Cellulophaga algicola DSM 14237: one gene and its partner. The protein of the gene in region 1 binds, or shares a complex with, the protein of each later gene. Links are inferred from orthologs where the notes say so. Each region holds a gene or a part of one and is shown in the gene's direction. Other genes may lie near its edges. The genes, in order: mnmE and mnmG.

Evidence for each region.
Region 2: the proteins of mnmE (region 1) and mnmG are in contact, whole or in part, in a solved structure (PDB 9HIP), measured with the Escherichia coli proteins. The link is inferred for Cellulophaga algicola DSM 14237 from one-to-one orthologs.

The regions. Positions count from the first base shown.
Region 1 is NC_014934.1:3,718,875-3,730,654, reverse strand. What follows is about bases 8,952-11,780. They hold mnmE (tRNA uridine-5-carboxymethylaminomethyl(34) synthesis GTPase MnmE), read left to right. Parts: upstream 8,952-9,574; coding sequence 9,575-10,987; downstream 10,988-11,780. Other genes in these bases: CELAL_RS16175 (helix-turn-helix domain-containing protein), read left to right, coding at 11,203-11,469; CELAL_RS22400 (hypothetical protein), read right to left, coding at 8,952-9,104. In the rest of the region: CELAL_RS16230 (methyltransferase), read right to left, coding at 1-20; CELAL_RS16225 (DUF294 nucleotidyltransferase-like domain-containing protein), read left to right, coding at 796-2,712; CELAL_RS16220 (3'-5' exonuclease), read left to right, coding at 2,712-3,374; CELAL_RS16215 (hypothetical protein), read left to right, coding at 3,539-3,727; CELAL_RS16210 (phosphoribosylaminoimidazolesuccinocarboxamide synthase), read right to left, coding at 3,737-4,690; CELAL_RS16205 (PhoH family protein), read right to left, coding at 4,736-5,689; CELAL_RS16200 (SAM hydrolase/SAM-dependent halogenase family protein), read left to right, coding at 5,817-6,647; dnaN (DNA polymerase III subunit beta), read left to right, coding at 6,955-8,073; CELAL_RS16190 (DUF4870 domain-containing protein), read right to left, coding at 8,149-8,487; more of CELAL_RS22400, read right to left, coding at 8,556-8,951. UniProt on the Escherichia coli protein: Exhibits a very high intrinsic GTPase hydrolysis rate. Involved in the addition of a carboxymethylaminomethyl (cmnm) group at the wobble position (U34) of certain tRNAs, forming tRNA-cmnm(5)s(2)U34.
Region 2 is NC_014934.1:1,721,608-1,733,430, forward strand. What follows is about bases 4,822-7,693. They hold mnmG (tRNA uridine-5-carboxymethylaminomethyl(34) synthesis enzyme MnmG), read left to right. Parts: upstream 4,822-5,259; coding sequence 5,260-7,128; downstream 7,129-7,693. Other genes in these bases: CELAL_RS07390 (hypothetical protein), read left to right, coding at 4,822-4,839; ybeY (rRNA maturation RNase YbeY), read left to right, coding at 4,832-5,251; CELAL_RS07405 (hypothetical protein), read left to right, coding at 7,680-7,693. Also shown: gltX (glutamate--tRNA ligase), read right to left, coding at 1-1,129; more of CELAL_RS07390, read left to right, coding at 1,348-4,821; more of CELAL_RS07405, read left to right, coding at 7,694-8,237; CELAL_RS07410 (class I SAM-dependent methyltransferase), read left to right, coding at 8,215-9,042; CELAL_RS07415 (hypothetical protein), read right to left, coding at 9,327-10,817; inner membrane protein YiaA, read left to right, coding at 10,999-11,466; CELAL_RS07425 (hypothetical protein), read left to right, coding at 11,718-11,823. UniProt on the Escherichia coli protein: NAD-binding protein involved in the addition of a carboxymethylaminomethyl (cmnm) group at the wobble position (U34) of certain tRNAs, forming tRNA-cmnm(5)s(2)U34.

The DNA.
Region 1 (11,780 bases):
AGCTTTATATCTGTACTCATCTTTATGGTTTTAGTTTTGTAATGACTCTTTTTAAAATTTATATTCTTTTATGCGTGAGGGATTGCAGTGTAAATCCCACAGCCCGCTCCCGATAGAACGGGAGCAGGGCGAGGAATTGTAACGAAAAGCCCGACCTTGCTTCTGAACCTTCTTCAGGAGCAAGGACACGCCCAGGCCTAAGTAAGGATACTTTACGGAGTTTGCTTTAGGTTCTTATAGAAAACAAGGGTTTGTATCCTACTTATTGAACTTAAAAAATGCGCCGCATATGATGCTCCTTTGGCTATACTTATGGTGCTTTTAAGCAAACCATGCTTTTTAATGATTTGAAACGAATTGCAGACTAATGACCTTAGCAATGCGTAGGGTTAAAAAGTATTAGATAGTTACCTACTACCAACCAGTCATTAAGCTGGTTATTTAGGTTTCACAGATCAGCAAAAGGGCCTATAAAATAAGCCTCGGCAATTTGCTAAAGTGAAACTAAAGGATAAATAATACGCTGTAAAGATACTTTTTTAAACCCTATTTTAGGAAGAATATAAAAGGAATAATCAATTGACGTCGGGTACTAAAGCGTTCTTCTTTTAATGATTTGAGTACAATTTGTTTCACCTTCGTTGCATTGATGCGAGCTTGGTAGCGTATGGCATTAGATGAGACTAAAAATAACATTAATGTCTTTATTTTATTTGGCGTACTATACTTAAAAAACATCACTCATAAAACCACATATGCATTAGATAGATTATTTTTACTGTAGAATGCTTTTCTATGAAAAACACCATATCGCAACGAGTAGCAGATTTTTTAAAAAACTACCCTCCATTTAATGGATTAAAAAGTGATGATTTACAGCTACTTTCGGAACAGATTACCATTATATACCAAGAAAAAGATAGTATAATTTTCACGGAGAAAGAGGTAGGTCATGACCACTTTTACGTTATACATAAAGGTGCTGTATCTCTAATTAGAAAAACAACCAATACCATCGTAGATATCTGTGACGAGGGTGATATTTTTGGCTTACGCCCTTTAATGGCCAACGAAAACTATGAACTGGAAGCTAAGGCACATGAAGAAAGTATTCTTTATGCTATTCCTATTGCCCTTTTTAAACCACTGGCTTTAAACAATACAGCGGTAGGTAATTTTTTAATAGAGAGTTTTGCTTCGAACACGAGAAACCCATACTCAAAAAATTATCGTGGTAAACTATACAGTGACAATTCTGACCCAGAAAAAAGCACTCCTAACTTGCCGCTTATAGATTTACAACCGGTACAATATTCTAAAAAAATAATTTCTTGCGGTCCGCGAACCACCGTAAAAAGAGCTGCTGAAATAATGACTGCTAAACAAGTTGGAGCCATTATTATCGTAAAAGATGCGTTGCCCATTGGGATTATTACAGACAAAGATTTACGCAATAAAATAGTCACTGGTGATTATCCTATTACTACTGCGGTTAGTAAAATTATGACGAGTCCAGTAATTACATACCCAAAAAACCTGACCATTACTCAGGCACAAATGGCTATGATGAAAAGTAACATAAGTCATTTATGCCTTACCAAAGACGGAACGGTAGCGACTAAGTTAGTCGGAATACTCTCTAAACACGATGTAATGGTTGCTTTGGGTAACAACCCTGCCGTTTTAATGAAAGCTATAAAACGTGCTAAGAAAGTAAAACACCTTAAGCCTATACGAAAAAACATCATGGATTTATTACGAGGTTACCTCGCTGAAAACATCCCGATGACCTTGGTTTCTAAAATTATATCGGAATTAAATGATGCTTGCTTAAAACAAGTGATTAAAATTTCATTGGATAAAATGGAAAATAAACCACCTGTGAAATTTGCATGGTTAGCGCTTGGTAGTCAAGGGCGGAGTGAACAAATGTTGCATACCGATCAAGACAATGCTTTAATTTTTGAAGATGTTTCTGATGATATGCTTCCTAAAACAAACGCCTATTTTTTAGACTTTTCTAAATTAGTTACCAAGGGGTTAAATGAAATTGGTTATGAATACTGCCCGGCGGAGATGATGGCTTCAAATCCGCAATGGTGTTTAAGCTTTAGTGAGTGGAAAAAAACAACATCGCATTGGATTATTAATCCAGGTATTGATGAAGTATTACTTTCTTCCATATTTTTTGATTACAATCTAATTTATGGAGAACCAAGTTTAGTTACAGGGCTTTCTGAACATATCTTTTATACGGTAAAAAAATACCCTATATTTTTTGTGCATTTAGCGAAAGGCGCGCTTCAAAACCCTTCTCCTACAGGATTTTTTAGACAATTTTTAGTAGAACAAGATGGGGCACATAAAGATTCTTTTGATGTAAAAAGTAGAGCCTTAAGGCCCTTGACTGATGCCGCTCGGGTACTTATTCTATCGCACTCCATTAAAGCGATTAACAACACTGCAGAGCGCTTTGAAAAACTTGCGGAACTAGAACCCAACAATAAAGAAATCTACCTTGCATGTTCCTACGCTTCTAAAGCATTATTAAAATTTAGAACAAAACAAGGCATTACAAATAATGATTCTGGACGTTATATAGCTTTAAACAATCTAAGTAAAGAAGAGAAGATAAAGCTTAAGCGTACTTTTAAAACAATAAAAGAAATTCAAGAACTGGTAACCCTAAGGTTTCAATTAAAAAATATGTAATGTTTAACTTTTTAAAAAAAAACAAAGCCAGTCTTCCTCAATTTTGGAACGACTATGCGTTAAAATTTAAAGAAAAACCTACGGAAAAACTAGTTGACACCGTATATACTGTTTTAGATACTGAAACTACGGGTTTTGATTATTCTAACGATAGAATCTTATGCATTGGTGCTGTAAAATTAGTACAGCAACAAATTGCGATAAGAGATGGTTTTGAAGTATTTGTTACACAGCAAGTGTATGGTAAAGATGCCGCCCCAATCCACGGAATACTCAAAAACAGTACAGTTCCTAGGGTAACTGAACTAGAGGCTTTAGAACAATTTATTACCTATGTAGGGAACAGTGTAATTATTGCACACCATGCAATTTTTGATTTAAATATGATTAACAATGCCTTACTAAGAAATGGATTACCCGAATTAAAAAACACCTATTTGGATACTTCTCATCTCTATAAAAAGACAATTATTAGATCTAATTTAATTACAAGAAAAGAAAATTACACATTAGATGAATTAGCTGATAAATTTAGCATTTCAAAAAAAGATAGGCATACTGCTATGGGTGATGCTTATATTACAGCTATACTCTTTTTAAAGATTATTAGTAAGCTAAAAGAATCCAAAAAAGAAGTAACCCTCAGTTTTTTACGCGATTGATTATAGATATATAACGTACAAGCCTATTTTTATATGAAAAGAAGGAAAATTGTTAGTTATAAATACAGATAACCAACAATTTTCCGTTTAAATGTAATTTTTTAAGTCAAAACGCATTATTTTAAGAATATTTTATTAATTTCAGCAATCAAACCTCCGAGAGCATGAAAAGAATTCAAAAAATTAAGAGCTTTATTTTCCTTATGGCATTTATAGGATCAGCTACCTTTTATGGTACAACTCAAGAAAGTCCTAAATCTTCGGCCATTAAAAATACAGAGTACAAAAAAACTAGCCAAAAAACACCTCTTAAAAAAGCTAATTTGGTTACTGCTCATGTTATTATTAAGTAATTTTTGTACTTAGCTTTTATTTAAATACGCTAAAACATTAGTTTCTATTCTTGTTTGAATATCTGAAATGTTAGCTTTTTGGAATGATTCTCCTACGATATTCTCATATAGTTCAATATACCTATCTGATACCGTTGTAATATAATCATCAGACATTTCTGGTACTTTCTGACCTTCTAAACCCTGAAAGTCATTAGAAATTAGCCATTGACGTACAAACTCTTTAGAAAGTTGTTTTTGCATCGCCCCATTTTTTTGCCTTTCGGTATACCCTTCCGTGTAAAAATAGCGTGAAGAATCTGGAGTATGTATTTCATCAATTAATACAATTTTACCGTCTTTAGTTTTCCCAAACTCATATTTGGTATCAACTAAAATTAAACCTCTCTCTGCTGCAATTTCTGTTCCTCGTTGAAAAAGATCTTTGGTATATTTTTCTAGGATGCTATAATCTTCTTCAGAAACAATTCCTCTTTTTAAAATATCTTCTCTAGAAATATCTTCATCATGATCGCCCATTTCTGCTTTAGTCGCTGGCGTTATAATAGGTTCAGGAAATTTATCATTCTCTATTAACCCTTCTGGCAAAGCTACTCCACAAAGCATTCTTTTACCTGCTTTATATTCACGAGCTGCATGCCCAGACATGTATCCACGAATTACCATTTCTACTTTAAAAGGCTCACAAGCATGCCCAATAGCTACGTTAGGGTCTGGTGTTGCTAGCAACCAATTGGGAACAATATCTGACGTATCTGCCATCATTTTCGTTGCAATCTGATTTAGTATCTGACCTTTATAAGGTATACCCTTTGGCATAACAACATCAAAAGCAGAAAGCCTATCTGTAGCAATCATTACCATAATGTCATTTGCTAAAGTGTACACTTCTCTTACTTTTCCTTTATAAATACTAAGCTGTCCTGGAAAATTAAAATTTGTATCTGTAATTGTATTGTTCATGCTCTTAAGGAATGCGTTGACTATTATTATATATTAAATTGAAAGCTAGTTTTGGTGCTCTAAACCTTTATAAGCTTCTATTACTTTTTTCACTAATTTATGACGGATAACATCTTTATCATCTAATTGGATAATTGAAATTCCTTCTACATTTTGTAAAACTAACAAAGCTTCTTTTAATCCTGAAACGGTTCTTCTAGGTAAATCTATTTGCCCGGGATCTCCCGTAATTAAAAACTGTGCATTTTTACCCATTCTTGTTAAGAACATTTTCATCTGGGCATGCGTTGTATTTTGGCCTTCATCTAAAATTACAAAAGCATGATCTAATGTTCTACCGCGCATAAATGCCAATGGTGCAATTTGTATGGTACCATTTTCTATATAAAAAGCCAGTTTTTCTGGCGTAATCATATCGCGTAACGCATCGTATAAGGGCTGCATATACGGATCTAATTTCTCTTTTAAATCTCCTGGCAAGAACCCAAGGTTTTCACCTGCCTCTACTGCTGGTCTCGTTAGAATAATGCGTTTGACTCTTTTCTCTTTTAAGGCTTTTACAGCAAGTGCTACCGCGGTATATGTTTTACCCGTACCCGCGGGGCCAATTGCGAAAACCATGTCATTTTTGCGTACGGCATCAACCAATTTACGCTGATTAACGGTTTGTGCTTTTATCAAACGACCGCTAACACCATGAATGATGACTTCTCCACTACTTTCAGAAGCCGACAGATCATCTTCTGCAGTACTCATAAGCAAACGTTCAATACTATTCTCGTCTAACTTATTATACTTCACATAATGTTCCGTAAGTGATTTAAAACGCTGATCAAACTCTTCCAGAAGTTCGTCATCGCCATAGACTCTAATCTTACTTCCTCGTGCTACAATTTTTAGCTTTGGAAAGTACTTTTTTATCAAGTCTATATTTTCATTTTGCTGTCCAAAAAAATCTCTAGGACTAATTTCTGTGAGTTCAATTACAAGTTCTTTCAAAGAATATGGGATTTAATTACTTACCTATTAAATATTAATTTTAGTTGCCTTAAAATTTGTGTAATTTTGTTAAACAAACTTAAGTAAAAATCAGTTTCATAAAGTAAAAAAATATCAACAGTCTTACATGGCAATAATTACATTAACTACTGATTTTGGATATAAGGACCATTTTGTTGGCGTTATTAAAGGTGCTATTTATTCGGAATTAGCCGACGCTAAAATTGTTGACATCTCTAATGAGATAAGTCCGTTTAACATTCCAGAATGTGCTTATATTTTAAAAAATTCTTATAAGAGTTTCCCTAAAGGCACCATACACATTGTAGGGGTAGACTCTGAGCCAACCCCTGAAAACCAGCACATTGCAATCCTTGTAGATGGTCATTATTTTATTACCGCAAACAATGGTGTTATTGGTTTAATTACTTCTGAGATTACTCCTGAAAAGGTCGTTGAAATTAATATTCCCAATCCAGAACATGGATCATTTCCTGTGTTAGATGTATTTGTTAAAGTTGCTTGTCATATTGCGCGCGGTGGCACTTTAGAAGTTGTTGGTAAATTGTTTAATAAACTAAAAGATATTCGAGAATTTGCCCCTAGAATTACAGAAAATGGCAATGGTATTGTTGGGAGCGTAATTTATATTGATAATTTTGGGAATGTCATTACGAATATAGAAAGGCATACTTTTGAAGCCTATAGAAAAGGGAGAGATTTTATTTTAAATGCTCGAAATAAAAAAATTACTAAAATCTATAATAAGTATAGTGATATTATAAATTTTGATTTAGAAAAAGATAGACGAAACGGCCCAGGAGACCTGTTAGCCCTTTTTAATTCATCTAACTATATAGAATTAGCCATCTATAAGAGTGATTTAAATACTGTAGGAGGAGCCTCTACCCTACTCGGTTTAGATTATAGAGATACCATCACCATAGATTTTAAGTAAAATAGAGTAGGTTTTAGGCTACTTATAAACATTGTTAAAAACGAGTATTCTAAATTTGTAAAAATTATACACTTACTTTTAAAAGGTTTTCCTTGATTAACAGTAGGTTTAGACGTTAATAATAGACAATAATTATACTATATTTGTAGCAATTGATAGGGCAATAACTGTTGATAAGTTTGTTTCATTAAAAACAACAATTAAAATATCTTTGTTTTTCTTGCGACGGTCTAAGTAACCAAAGAATTTTAATATTCTAATTACTAATTCATCGACAGATTTTAAGAGAAAATAAAACACATAAGGAATGAAATTTATAGTATCTAGCACGTATTTACTTAAACAATTACAAGTTTTAGGTGGCGTAATTAACAACAGCAACACACTACCAATTCTAGATAATTTTCTATTTGATTTAAAACAAAACCAATTAATTGTTTCTGCTTCTGATTTAGAAACTACGATGAGTTCTGTTTTAAATGTAGATTCTGATAATGAAGGTTTAATTGCAGTTCCTGCAAAACTATTATTAGATATATTAAAAACCTTTCCGGAGCAACCCTTAACATTTGTTGTTGAAGACAACAATACAGTTGAAATAAGCTCTAATCATGGTAAGTACGCTTTAGCCTATGCAGATGGTGCTGAGTTTCCTAAAGCGGTAGAATTAGCAAACCCTAGCTCTACAACTATTATTGGAGACATATTAGCAACAGCTATCAACAAAACAATATTTGCTGCAGGTAATGATGATTTAAGACCCGTAATGAGTGGTATCTTTTTTCAGTTTTCTCCAGAGAGTTTAACCTTTGTAGCTACTGATGCACATAAATTGGTAAAATACCAAAGAACAGATATTTCTGCTTCGCAAGTTGCAGAGTTTATTATGCCGAAAAAACCTTTAAATCTTTTAAAAGGTATTTTAGGAGGTAGTGAATCTGACGTAACTATTGAGTACAATGAAAGTAATGCAAAATTTAGTTTTGAAAACACAGAACTTATCTGTCGCTTAATAGATGGTAAGTATCCAAACTATGAAGCGGTAATCCCTAAAGAGAATCCAAATGTATTATCTATTTCTAGAAATCAGTTGTTGAGCTCTGTTCGTAGAGTTTCTATATTTTCTAATAAAACAACGCACCAAATACGTTTAAAAATTGCTGGTGCAGAACTTAATATTTCTGCTGAAGATATTGATTACAGCAATAAAGCAGAAGAGCGCTTAACATGCTCATACCAAGGCGATGATATGCAAATTGGTTTTAACTCAAGATTTTTGGTTGAAATGCTAGCGAACTTAACCTCTGATGATGTTTCATTAGAAATGAGTTTACCAAATAGAGCTGGTATTTTAACTCCTGTGGATGGTTTAGATGAAGGAGAATTGGTTACAATGCTTGTTATGCCTGTAATGCTTAATAATTAATACCAACCAGATTTTTATAGAAAAACCCCAATTACTTACGTGATTGGGGTTTTTTATTTTTAATAAAGTATTTGATTATAAAAATTTGATACTCATAGGATAATACGGTTGTTGATCATTACTAACTCGTATGGCATTTACTATAGGAAATACAAAAGTTAAAATCCCTAATATTAAAAAACCTAATACCCCTAAGCCGAATAAAAGCACCATAGGAATACAAATAATAAAATAGATAAACATACTAATTCTAAAATTCATAATTGCCTTTCCATTCTCTTCCATATTCAATACCGAATCTTTTTGGGTTAACCATATTACTAATGGAACTATAAACCCTCCAAAACCTGTTACAACATCTAATAATTGACTTAAATGGGTAATGACTAATAACTGTTTGTTTTCTTTTTGCATGATATTTTGATTTTTGATTGATGTACTAATAAGACGCATGAGAAAACAAATTGTTACAAGAAAAAAAATTATTGTTTACGTTCTAACTTTCTTAATTTTTCTGATTCCTTTAAAATTTTGATGTTTTCTTTCGAAATTTTATCATTTAACTTGCCTATATCTACAGGAGAAAGTTTGCCTTTACGCTGACCTTCTGCAAGTTTCATATCGTATTTAGCGATTTTGTCTTCACTTTTTTGAATATCTTGTATTTTATCTGCTATTTGATCTTTTAATTTTTCGGCCTTTTTAGCTTCCTTTTCAACTTTCTTTTGTTCTTTCTCTGCTTGTTTCTGCTCTTTCGCTATTTTCTTCTGCTCTTTTTCTTTTGCCTTTTGTTCTTTTTCAGCCGCTTTCTGCTCTTTTTCTTTTGCCTTTTGTTCTTTTTCAGCCGCTTTCTGCTCTGCTTTTGCTGCGGCAGCTTCTACTTTAGCTTGTTCTATTTGCTTTAAATCCTCTTGTTCTTTTATCATATCTTTTACGACTATGATAGAATCTTTAACTTGTTCTGTTTCTTGTGCATAAGATTTTCCTAAAGAAAATAATGCAATCATTGCTACTACTGCTAATTTATTCATATATAATTTAATTGTTAATGGACAACGAATGTACAAAATAGAATGAATCACCATCATAAAATATTTTTATTTTGTACGTTGTAAAATCCCCTCTATTGCGGGTCTAAAAAGGTATATATCAAAAAAAATGCCGCTTTTATAAAACGGCATTTTTTCCTGCAATTATTTTAAAATACATAGATCAACACATTATAGATTATATAACCACAAACCACTCACAAACAACAATTTATACATACACAGACATAAGCCTTTATTCCTGAATTACAGTTGCAAAAAAGTATTTTGAAAATTTCTTAAACCAAACTTTAAAACCTAAGCTTACTATTTTATACATTCCTTTAACGAATAGATGACTAAGCAATATTTTTGACCTTTTACAGCCTAGCATTCCTCTAATAAATGACTGCTAAATCTAGATATTATACTATGGTAGTAGATTACCAGATTCTATTTTATATTTTTGCATCATGATACAACAAGATACTATAGTAGCACTAGCAACACCATCTGGTGCGGGAGCCATTGCTATAATTCGCCTTTCTGGTAATGATGCTATTACTATTGCTTCAAACCATTTTGTATCTAGGAAAGGTAAAAAACTATCCAACCAAAAGACACACACCATTTTATTAGGACATATTGTAGATGGAGACCGTATTTTAGACGAAGTTTTAGCCTCTATATTTAAAGGACCTAATTCTTATACTGGAGAAAATATAGTAGAAATTTCATGCCATGGCTCCACCTATATTCAGCAAGAAATTATCCAATTATTTTTAAGAAATGGATGCAGAACTGCAGACGCCGGAGAGTTTACCTTACGTGCCTTTTTAAATGGAAAGATAGATTTAAGTCAGGCTGAAGCCGTAGCAGATGTTATTGCTTCGGACAATGCTGCGAGTCATCAAATTGCCATTCAGCAAATGCGTGGCGGGTTTAGCAATGAAATAAAAGAATTGCGAGCAGAGCTAATGAACTTTGCTTCCTTAATAGAATTAGAGTTAGATTTTTCAGAGGAAGATGTGGAGTTTGCGAATAGAGCGCAGTTTCAAGACCTTATCAATAGAATTACGTTGGTCTTAAAACGTCTTATAGATTCTTTTGCTGTAGGGAATGTAATAAAAAACGGAATTCCGGTAGCTATTGTAGGCGAACCTAATGTTGGAAAATCTACCTTATTAAACTCGCTATTAAACGAAGATAGAGCTATTGTATCTGATATTGCGGGTACTACCCGTGATACTATTGAGGATGAACTATCTATTGATGGTATCGGATTTCGGTTTATTGATACGGCAGGAATTCGTGAAACGCAAGATATTGTTGAAGGTATTGGGATAAAGAAAACATTCGAAAAAATAAAACAAGCAGAAGTTGTCCTTTATTTAATTGATGGTGCACTTATAAAAGAGAAAAAACAGATAGACGCTTTAAAAATAGAAATTGAAAAGATAAAAAATCAGTTTCCACAGAAATCTATTCTTTTGTTGGTCAATAAGGCAGATAAAATAGCTACTGAAACCACCACGCTTATTTCTTCTGAAATGGCATCATTATCTGCACAGCTGAAAACTATTTTTATCGCAGCGAAAACGGGTGAAGGCGTAGAAGATTTAAAAGAAGAATTATTAGGACTGATAAACACAGGAGCCCTTAGAAACAACGAAACTATTGTAACCAATTCTAGACATTACAATTCACTTTTAAAAGCCTTTGAAGAGATTCAAAAAGTACAATATGGAATGGATTCTGGTTTTTCTGGAGATTTATTGGCTATAGATATTCGTCAAGCATTATTTCATTTTAGTGAAATTACTGGTGAAATATCAAGTGATGATTTGCTAGGAAATATATTTGCTAATTTTTGTATTGGAAAGTAAAGCAATAAAATTTGGTATGGTAAAGGCACATCGTTTACAAAGTTAAAGGCACATGGTTTACACTTTTTTAAGGGTTAATTTGAGATAAAAATCAAATTATCATGCCTTGGAAAGTAAGCACAACAATGGAGCAAAAAATCGAATTTATTTGTGAATGACGTACAGGAAAGTATACTATAACAGAATTATTTAAAAGTTTTGAAATCTCTCGACCAATGGCTTATAAGTTGATAAGTCGGTTTGAAAATCGAGGTTATGAAGGGCTAAAAGAGCAGTCAAGAGCACCTGGCAAACACCCCAATGCAACCAATGAGAATATCGTTGATAGTATTGTAAAATTAAAGAAGAAATATAAACTCTGGGGAGCTAAAAAAAGTAGAGCGATATTGTTTAAAGAACTTTTAAGTCAAGAAGTCCCATCTGTGGTTATGTTCATAATATTCTTAAAAGAAACGGTTTTCTATGTCCTCAAAAAAGGATGAGAAGAGTCAAGCCAGTCTTCCCCATATTTGACCCTTAATCATGTAATGAAGTTTGGAGTGCAGACTATAAGGGAAAGTTCTTAATGGGTAATAAAATATATTGTCATCCATTAACAATTGCAGACTCTAAAAGTCGATTTTTATTCTCTGCTAAAGGTCACTATAAAGAAAACTTAAAGTCTGCTAAGGCAGAGTTTAAAAGGGTTTTTAGAATATATGGAATTCCTAAACAAATACACACATATAATGGTAGTCCTTTTGGTTCTGTAAGGGCAATACAACGTTTTACACAACTCTCCTACTGGTTTATT
Region 2 (11,823 bases), 2.0 Mb from region 1 along the record:
CTTTTTCTACTTTAGTTAAAGGCGCTTTTATCCCTTTTTCTTGAAGTATTGGAAGGTATAATTCCGCTAGTTCAATATCCGATTTTTGCTGTAAGTATTGTTGATTATACCATTTGGTTTTATCAGGATCGAATCTAGCTCCCGATTTATTTACCCGTTCTAAACTAAACAAGTTTGTAAGTTCTTCTAATGAAAATATTTCCTGTTCTGTTCCAGGATTCCATCCTAACATGGCAAGGAAATTTACTACAGTTTCAGGAAAATATCCTTCTTCTTTATATCCTTTAGATTCATTCCAATTTAAAGGAAAAACAGGGAAGCCTAATTTTTCTCCATCGCGTTTGCTTAATTTACCTTTCCCAACAGGCTTCATAATCAAGGGTAAATGTGCAAACTCAGGTGCTTGCCATTCAAAAGCATCGTATAATTGTTTATGCAGTGCTAAAGAAGGTAACCATTCCTCTCCGCGTATAACATGAGTAATCTCCATTAAATGATCATCAACAATATTTGCTAAATGGTACGTTGGCATTCCATCACTTTTATATAATACTTTGTCATCTAGTACATTAGAGTCAATAGTCATGTTTCCTCTAATAGTATCGTTTAATTTTATTTGTTGGTCTGGTGCTGTAAGAAAGCGTACCACATACTCCTCGCCATTTTCAATTTTCTTAGTTACTTCTTGAGGCATTAAAGAAAGAGAATTGTCTAATTTTAACCTATTATGCCAGTTATATATAAACGTTTTTCCTTGTTCTTCGTGTTCTTTTCTGTGATTATCTAAGCTTTCTGAGCTGTCAAAAGCGTAATATGCTTTCCCTTTTTCTAGAAGAACGTTTACATATTCTTTATAAAGGTGCTTTCTTTCGCTTTGTCTGTAGGGTCCAAATTTACCTTCTTTTCCTGGGCCTTCATCAAAGGGTATATTACACCAGTTTAAGGCATCTATAATATATTGTTCTGCACCTTCTACATATCTATTTTGATCGGTATCTTCAATCCTTAAAATAAATTCACCATTGTGTTTCTTAGCAAAAAGGTAATTAAATAGTGCTGTTCTTACACCACCAATATGTAGGGCTCCTGTTGGGCTAGGAGCAAATCTAACGCGAACTTTAGTACTCATAATTTTGTATTTGTTGTAAAGATAGTAAAAGGTGAAAATTAGAACTAATAGTTAAATAATTTAGATTTATTGTTATTGTAAACTGCACATATTGAGAGGCTTACAATTAACATGGTTATGGCATATTTATATTTTGTATTATTTACCTTTGCGGTTATTTCATTCCGTTACTCTAAAAGTGTTTTTTTTTCGAGTATCTTGGTAATAAAATCCTACAATTGACTGCATTAGATCATATAAAGAAAAACCTGAAGGACTTTGTTAAAAGTTATTATACCGCCCAATTAATTAAGGGATGTATTTTATTTTTGGCACTAGGTAGCTTGTTTTTGTTATTGGTGTTAGGAGTTGAATACTTTCTTTGGTTGAGTTCTGGTTTTCGCTTATGTATTCTACTTAGTATGTTATTGGTCTCATTATATTTGGCTTATCAATTTATTTTGACACCCATTTTTTATCTATTTCGACTAAAAAAAGGTTTATCAGACAGCCAGGCTGCGGATTTAATTGGGCGACATTTTCCTGAAATTGAAGATAAGCTTTCCAATTTAATAGACTTACAAGCCACTACGGAACAGTCTGAATTACTTTCTGCAAGTATACAGCAAAGGGCAGAAGTTCTTACACCTTTTAATTTTTCAAAGGCTATAAATTTCAATAATTCTTATGCATATGCTAAGTGGATTGTTGCTCCGCTTTTAATTTTTTCATTAATTTTCTTTTTTGGGGATATAAAATCTTTTTTTAAAAGCTATGAACGTGTAGTAAACTACGATTTAGCTTATGAAAAACCAGCCCCTTTTAAATTTATTTTATTAAGTTCTAATTTATCCGTCTTAAAGAATGAAACTGCATCAATTTTAGTTGAAACATCGGGTACGATTCAGCCAGAAACTATTTCTATTAGTATAGAAGGGGAGGAGTATGTTATGAAAAATGCAAATGGTATTTTTCAGTACGATATAAAAGCGCCTACAGATTCATTTACTTTTCATTTTATTGCGAACGGATATACTTCTAATTCTTATCGTTTTGAAGTTATTAATACACCTTCCATCCTAAATTTTAATTTAGAATTAAACTATCCGAAGTATACTAATAAAAAACCTGAAGTAATACAGAGTACGGGTACAGCTATTCTACTTGAGGGCACCACAGTAAAATGGAATGTTACTACTGAATATACAGACAAATTACTTTATAAAGATTTAGATACTATTAAAGAATTTACTAAAATTTCTTCTCATAATTTTATATTTTCCAAACGTATATATAATTCTTTAAGCTATACGGTTACTACCTCTAATGAACGTGTTTTAGATTTTGAAAATTTAAATTATTCCTTTAAGGTTGTAAAAGATGAAGCTCCTAGAATAGAAGTAGAACAACGCGTAGATAGTCTTGTAAATAACACTGCTTATTATAGTGGGACGCTTTCTGATGATTATGGTTTAACTTCTCTTAAATTATTTTATTATGATATGCTATCTCCGGATAAGGTGAATAGTATTGAATTATCTAAGCCTACAAATACGGTAAACACTTTTTATTATACGTTCCCCTCTGGGATTGATATCTCTGCGAATAGTACCTATGGGTATTATTTTCAAGTGTCTGATAATGATGCTGTTAATGGTTCAAAACACACAAAATCTAAAACTTTTACTAGTATAATTTTAAATAATAATCAGCTTAAAAACAAGGATTTAGAGTCCCAACAAGCTATTATATCAAACTTAAACAAAACGGTAGATCAGCTTAAGAATCAAACTAAATCTCTTGAAGATCTTTCTAACAGTCAAAAAGAAAAATCTAACTTAAATTTTAATGACAAATCTAAGCTTAATTCGTTATTGCAAAAGCAAGAGGTTCAGGAAAACCAAATGCAGAAATTTTCTAAACAATTAAAAGAGAATTTAAGTAAGAGTAATGAAGAGGATGATTTAAATAAATTATTACAAGAACGTCTTGAGCGTCAAGAATTACAAGCAGAAAAGAATAAGCAATTGTTGGAGGATTTAAAGAAAATTGCAGATAAAATTAATAAAGAAGAATTATCTAGACGTTTGGATGATCTTGCAAAAAATCAGAAGAATGGTCAGCGTAATTTGGAACAATTATTAGAACTGACCAAACGGTATTATGTTACAGAGGCAGCCTCTCAACTAGCTAAGGATTTAGAGAATCTGTCTAAAAAACAAGAGGATTTATCGCAATCTAAAACTAATGATACAAAAGCAAAAGAAGCACAAGAGAAAGTAAATGAAGAATTTTCTAAGCTTTCTTCTAAATTAAAAGAACTTGAAAAAGATAATGAAAATTTAAAAAAACCAATTTCCTTAGGTATCAAGGAGGCCGAATTAAATGCTTTGGATGATAATCTAGACGCAATTTCTAAACAATTGCAAGAAGAACAAAAAGAAATAAAAAGCCCTAGTGCTAGCTCAAAACAGAAATCTGCTGCTGCTAAAATTAAAGAATTAGCAGAGAGCTTATCTCAATCTTCTTCTAGTTCTGGTGGTTCTAGTGTTTCAGAAGATGCAGAAGTACTACGTCAAATTCTAGATAATCTAGTTGTTTTTACATTTAAACAAGAAGCTATTATAGATGAACTTAGTGAAAATGAAAATGTTTTTGCAAATCAATCTAAAGTTATATTACAGCAAAAAGAACTCAAATCTCTTTTCGAGCATGTAGACGACAGTCTTTTTTCTTTGTCATTGCGTGTGCCTGAGATTTCTGAGAAGGTAAACAAAGAAGTTACAGATCTTTATTATAATTTAGATAATGTAGTAGAGAATTTATCTGAGTCTAGAATTTATCAAAGCGTTTCTTATCAAAAATATGTCCTTAACTCTGGGAATACTCTTTCAGATTTATTAGCAGATATTTTAGATAATATGCAAGAAAGCATGAAGACTGGAAAAGGAGAGGGGTCTAGCCAAGACTTTCAGTTGCCAGATATTATTAAAGGTCAATCAGAATTAAGTAAGAAAATGGGTGACGCTGGCAAGGGTAAGGAAGGTAAAAAGGGGGAAAGTGGTTCTTCTGGGGAGAAAGGTAAAGAAGGTAATCAAGGTAAGCAAGGTGAAAATGGCTCTTCTGGTAGTGACGGACAAAAGGGAAGTAAAGGTAAAAGTGGTACTTCAGGGGAGAATAGTCAAGGGCAACAGGGTACTTCATCAGGTTCTGATGCTAAGGGTGAGGGGAAATCCGGTCAAGGGAAAGGTGATGGTAATGGTTCCGGAGAAAAAGGTTCTATGGGGAATGGGAACACGGGCTTGTCAGAGGGTGCTTTAAAAGAAATTTATCAAATTTATAAAGAACAAGAACTTCTTAAGAATAAGTTGGAAGAGCAATTATCCAATATGATTAATAGCGACGATCGTAGGTTAGGAGAGAAGTTAATTAAGCAGATGAACGATTTTCAAAACAATCTTTTAGAAGATGGAATTACAAGAAGCTCTATTGATAAGGCGACTATTATACAATACGAATTATTGAAGTTGGAAGGTGCTGCTATGAAGCAAGGGGAGAAGAAAGAGCGGGAAAGTGATGTTAATAGTAAATCTTTTTCAAACCCTATCCTTTCACAACCAGAAATCTTTGAGAATTACAAAAATCAAAATGAAATTTTAAATAGACAAGCACTACCTTTGCGGCAAAATTACCAACATAAAATTAAAGAATATTTTAATACAAATGATTGAATTTAATTACGAGTTAGATTTTGAATTATCTAATGAACCCTATTATGCAGATTGGTTAACTAGGGTTATAGAATCTGAAGGTAAATCCTTGGGAAATTTAAGTTATATTTTTTGTGATGACGCTTATCTTTTAGATATTAATATGAAATATCTTGATCATGATACGTATACAGATATTGTAACTTTTGATTATTGTGAGGGAGATACTATTGCAGGAGATTTATTTATTTCTATCGAAAGGGTATTAGAAAATGCTAAGGAATATAATGTAGATTTTTTAGAGGAATTACATAGAGTTATGTCTCATGGGGTTTTGCATTTAGCAGGCTACAAGGATAAAACGGATATGGATGCGGCGCTTATGCGTAAGAAAGAAGAAGAGAAAATTAAATTGTTCCACGTGGAACATTAAGGGAAATTATGTTTGATAAAGAGTATGATGTTATAGTAGTTGGCGCTGGTCATGCAGGATGTGAAGCTGCTGCTGCTGCCGCAAATATGGGTTCAAAGGTATTATTGGTGACTATGAACTTGCAAAATATTGCCCAAATGTCTTGTAATCCTGCTATGGGTGGTATTGCAAAAGGACAAATTGTGCGTGAAATTGATGCACTTGGGGGTTATAGCGGGATCATTTCCGATAAGTCTGCCATACAGTTTAAGATGCTTAATAAGTCTAAAGGGCCTGCAATGTGGAGTCCTAGAACTCAGAATGACCGAATGGTATTTGCTGAGGAATGGAGGTTGGCTTTGGAGGATACACCAAATGTTGACTTTTATCAGGAGATGGTTTCTGGCCTATTGGTAGAGAATAATAAGGCAGTTGGTGTTACTACTTCTTTAGGAATTAAGATTAAGTCTAAATCTGTAGTTCTTACAAATGGTACTTTCTTGAATGGATTAATTCATATTGGAGATAAAAACTTTGGTGGAGGTAGAGCTGGTGAACGTGCTGCAACAGGAATAACAGAACAATTATTGTCTTTAGGTTTTGAATCTGGAAGGATGAAAACAGGTACGCCGCCAAGAGTAGATGGTAGATCTTTAGATTATTCTAAGATGATTATACAGCCTGGAGATGCTATTCCGGAGAAATTTAGCTACTCTCCAACTAAAGCTTTAGAGCATCAAAGAGATTGTCATATGACGCATACGAGTGAATTGGTTCATGATTTATTGCGTGAAGGTTTTGATCGTTCTCCAATGTTTAACGGTAGAATTAAAAGTTTGGGGCCTAGATATTGCCCTTCTATAGAAGATAAAATTAATCGGTTTGCAGACAAAAACAGTCATCAATTGTTTGTGGAGCCAGAAGGTTGGAGAACTGTTGAAGTATATGTAAATGGTTTTTCTACTTCGTTACCGGAAGATGTTCAGTTTAAAGCATTGCGTTCTGTTGTCGGTTTTGAGAATGTAAAGTTCTTTAGACCGGGTTATGCTATCGAGTATGATTACTTTCCGCCAACGCAATTAAAGCATACTTTAGAAACTAAATTAGTTTCTAATTTGTATTTCGCTGGTCAAATTAATGGAACTACTGGTTATGAAGAAGCCGCTTCTCAGGGTCTTATGGCGGGCATAAATGCGCACCAAAAAATTAATGAAAAAGAAGATTTTATCTTAAAAAGAGATGAAGCTTATATCGGTGTTTTGATTGATGATTTAATTACAAAGGGTACAGAAGAGCCTTATCGTATGTTTACATCTAGAGCAGAGTATAGAACTTTGTTGCGTCAGGATAATGCAGATTTACGTTTAACACCTATGGGATATAAAATAGGTTTAGCTCGTGAGGATAGATTAAAAAGAATGGAAGACAAGTTAGAGAAGTCTGAAAAATTTGTTCAATTTTTCAAGGATACTAGTGTGCTTCCGGATCAAATAAACCCAATATTCGAAAGTGTAAATTCTGCAGTAGTAGATCAATCTTTCAAAATGTTTAAAGCATTTTCTAGACCTAATGTAACTATGGATCATATGATGACTATAGCATCTGTTTCTAATTTTGTAAAGGAGAATGATTTAAATAGAGAAGTTTTAGAACAGGCAGAAGTACAGGTAAAGTATTCGGGGTATATTGCTAAGGAGAAAAATAATGCAGATAAATTACATCGGTTGGAAAATGTAAAGATTCCTGCAAATTTTGATTACACCAAATTAAAGTCGCTTTCCACAGAAGCGAGACAGAAGTTAACCAAGATACAGCCAGTTACTATTTCGCAGGCTTCTAGAATAAGCGGAGTTTCTCCAAGTGATATTAGTGTCTTGTTAGTCTTCCTAGGAAGATAATATTGGTTCTATTTACCAGCATATTTAAAGTCTCTAAATGTAAAAGTTTAGAGGCTTTTCTTTTTTGGTTTTACGGATATTTCATGTTATTGGTTCTTATGAATAGAATGGTTTAAAGTATTTTTTTTAATGTATGTGTTAGTAGGTTTGTGATTGTGCTGTATTTATTAATTAAGTTTGCGTAATCTAAATTCAAAAAATTTTAGCAGTACTAGAGTAGGGGGTTCTGTTTATTGCTCCGTAAGCTTGATGATCTAAGTGATGTCAGATAGGTCTAATTTTTATTGTTGTATAGATTTTAAAGGTTCATTTAATTTTCTTGTTATGATGTGTAAAAGTGTTCGGTAATCAAATTGTTCCACGTGGAACAATTTGATTACCGCTGTGCTAAATTTTCAAAAGTGTAGTTCCTGCGTCGTAATTTAATTATATATCTTGTGCAAATAAATGTTGTGTAGTCTCCTATTTTTGTTGTGAACTATTTGTGGAGAATTATTCCTTTTGGACCACTTGTTGTTCAGGTTTTTTAGAGATTTAAAACCACTCCTTTCATGAATAGATTATTTAATGTTTTAGTTTTTCTTTTTGTTTTATCATCATTTGTGCTCATTCGGATTGCTCCTAAAATTGATGATTATAAAATTTCTAAAGGAAAAAAATTTAAGCGGACTTTGTCAAAGCGACAGCTATTTATTTTTGAAGACACAAAAGAGGCGGGAGAATCTTATAAGTATGTGAATACAAAATTTCAATTGCATGATTCTCTTGTTTATGATGATGTTCCTTTTCAATTAGAAAACCAGCAATATTTTTTCGCTACTTATGAAGTTGAGATTCAAGATAAGTCTTTTCAATTAGTCCCAATTGCTTTAGATGTTTTGCTGAGTACATCTTTAGGAAGGGATGAAGTAGATCCGTTATTTTCAAATCCAGACGGAATTTCCCGTAAAGGAAATTTTTACATTGCTATAGAAGTTTATAGCGATTTGGAAAAAGATTGTTTATTGGCTAATTCTTTTTCACGTACTTCAGTTTTAAAGTATCTTCGTCAACTCAAGAAAGAATATTTAGCTACACACAATTACAATGAAATTTTATTTAAAAACTAAAGACTATTCTGTTAGTCAGGAAACCTTTGAATTATTTCTGGATCAAGAATTAGATATGCTCATTACAAAACCAGAACCTCAGGTTTTGGATTCGTATTATGATAGTGAGGTGTATATTTCTCATACGGATGCTAATGTTTCTTTGATGGACAAAATCTATCAAAGTGTAAAAAAGATTAATCTTAAAAATAAGCTTAAGGTTGTTGCTAAACATGCAGTAGGAAAACGGCTTTTAGATGTTGGTGCGGGTACCGGAGATTTTTTAGTAGTGGCAAAAGAAAATGGATGGAGCGGAGTTGGTGTAGAGCCAAATAAAAAAGCACGAGATAAAGCTTTTGAAAAAGGCTTGGTTTTAAAATCAGCCTTAGAAGATTTCTCTGATGAAAAATTTGACGTCATTACCTTATGGCATGTATTAGAACATGTACCCAATTTAACCGATCAAGTAAGTAGGTTATCTCATCTTTTATCGGACAAAGGAATTTTAATTGTGGCTGTTCCTAATTATAAATCTTTCGATGCAAAATATTATAAAGAGTATTGGGCGGCTTTTGATGTGCCTAGACATCTTTGGCATTTTTCTAAATCTTCTATCACTAAGCTATTTTCTAAAGAAAATTTAAAAGTGTCAAAAGTCTACCCTATGATCTTTGATGCATTTTATGTTTCCCTTTTATCTGAAAAATATAAAACTGGAAAACAAAACTTCGTTGCAGCATTTTTTGTGGGGCTGCGTTCAAATATAAAGGCTTGGAGAACTAAGGAGTATTCTTCCCTAATTTATGTCATAAAAAAGGCTAAATAATCATTTTAAGCTCTTTTGAGAGGGTTTTGGCTTTAGTGCCTAATAAGTAGCTGTTTATTTATTTAAATCAATTTATAACCTATTTAAAATCGACTGTTTTTAATTAGATTTACTGATTTCTTTTAGTTTTGAAATAGATATTTCTTATAATACCTATTTCGACCTGTATTTAAAAATTTTATAAAAAAAATTGAGGAAGACACTTGGCGTAATCTTGAAAAATATGTTCCTTAACTTTTATTTTATTGAACGCTCGGGAAAATTTTAAAATAGCTTCATGCCTATCAATTTTTTTGAGCTACAACTTCTAAGGTAGTTTTATACAAATCGGTTTTCATGATTTTTGATTTTAGCCACGCATAAAAACTCAGTACAAATAAATCCTCTTTTTCTTCGTGTAGGGTGATAAGTGTTTTTTTTACTTTCAGCATAAATTCATTTTGATCTATTTTTTCTTTATGATAAAAATAGTGGGTGGCTAAACTCAAGAATTCTAAAACTCTGTGCTCTTTGTTTTCTTTTAAACGTTTGCTGTATTTTTTTCGGAAACTATGTATTCTAGAAGCTACTAGATCTAAATTTTCCATTTCCATATATAGCAATATTTCTGTTAGGTTCTTCTTGACCACCCAAATTTCTCCTCCTTTCTCTGCGTACCAGGTATCGCTATGACGAGATTCTTTGAAAATCTGCAACGCTTCTTTGCATTTATTCTGCTGAAATAAGAGCACTACTGTGGTTAGTTTTAAATCCATGATATATGCAACCTGCTGTTTGTACTTTTCAAAATCAAATTGTTCCAAACATGCTAGAGCTTCTTCTGATTTTCCAGCGTAGTTTAAATTTAAGACTAGCAATAAAGTGTATTGGGGTATAAAACGTTGGTAATAGCTATTGTTTTGTCTTTGCATTTCTGTTTTCATCCGTTCCAAGTACTTCTTAGATTGCTCAAAATCTTTATTTCTGAAGTGTGAATTGGCGATGTAATACAAAATTTGAATATGATAGAACAAATGTTTTTGAGATAACTTTTGTTTCTGTTCTATTTCCCTATTTACTTTTTCTATAAATGGGAGTAAGGTGTAAAAATCTCGGGTAATATGAGCTGCTTCATTATTAATGGCAACAATTTTATATAAAGAACGATAGCTTAAACCATTCTCAATAGAAATATTAAATGCAGCTAAGGTCTTGGCTATAGTTTGGGTAATATTTTTATTTTTTGCTGCCAATTCGTTTTTAATAGTAGCATAAAAAAGATTTAAGTTTTCTTCTTGTTGAAATAATAACTTGTTGGCTTTGAACTGGGTGATTAACTCTTGCAAGTCAACTTTTCTATCTAAATGCGTATACTGTATGCGGGTGTAGTATATTTCATTTAAAATACCATAGAGCTCATGCTGTTTCGCTTTTATTTCTGCTTTTTTTACAACCCTCAACGCTACTTTGTATGCTTTTTGCTCAAAGAGAATTCTACTGGCAAGCAAAAGTTTAATAATTTCCATTTCTTCAGATTGCTCTCCTTCAAAACTCTTTGTAGCTATAAAATCTATTAACCCGTCAAAGAGGCGCTTGCTTAAAGCGTTGTACGCCCCTTTGGCCTTCTTACCATAAAGGAGCACATCAATATGTTCAGCATTAGGGTTTGTTGCCAGTATATTGAATAAAGCAACGTTTTTTGTGTCGTGTCTCTTATTCCTTTGGTTTAACCGAGTAATAAAATTTTTCTGCTCTTCATTGGTTAATGTCGCTATTAATCCAGTATTTATGTTCATTATATCGTAAGTTATAAGATCTATAAATATAATGAATACAATATATAGTTCTAATTTAATATAATTTATATCGTAAGTTTTATTCGAAAGTAGATTTTCCAAAACACACTAGGCTCCCCATCTTTGTACCGTTGAAAGAAACTAAATCAACAAAATAATTAATCATCAAAAATCAATTATTATGAATTACAATTTTAGTAACGATACCGGAGAAGAAAAGAACAAGAAAAAAATTCAGAAAGAATTTGATAACAAACCAACCCCTGCTTTTATAGGCGCTTCTTGGGTGGCATTAGTAGCAGGTATGCTTGCTTTCTGTGTAGGGTTATCTAATGCAGCCATGCTTTTGAATGAAAAAGGGTATTACTTAACCATTCTTCTGTTCGGGTTATTCTCGGCAGTATCTGTGCAGAAAAATGTACGAGATCGTTTGGAAGGTACAGAAGTAACAGATATGTACTATGGTATAAGCTGGTTTGCTGCATTAGCATCTATAACCTTACTGGTTATTGGTTTATGGAATGCCGATTTAAACCTAAGTGAAAAAGGATTTTACGGAATGTCCTTTACCTTAAGCTTATTTGCAGCTATTGCAGTACAAAAAAACACACGTGATAAGAAGTTTATAGAAAGTACAGAAGAGGTATAATTTCAAAAGAAGGAAGTACTCATGAGGTGCTTCCTTTTTTTGATGATTAGAAAAGGCAACTGCAGCGATGTAGTTGTCTTTTTTCGTAAAATAATTTATATTGTAGGTAATATGTGATGTATTTTAGGTTGATATTAACAATACGAGCGTGTATTGAACGTTTACTAAAGAGGTTTACAGAGCGTATTTAAAATCTGATATTCCATTGTAAAACAGCAGCCAAACTAATAACAATTTTTAAGTGTTTATTTATGGAAGAAGAGAGCCTACAAGAGTTAGATAAAATTTTAAAACCTATTATAGATAGAAGTTATCAAGCAGCAAAACGCGAATCCTATAATGGAACTCCCTCCGGGA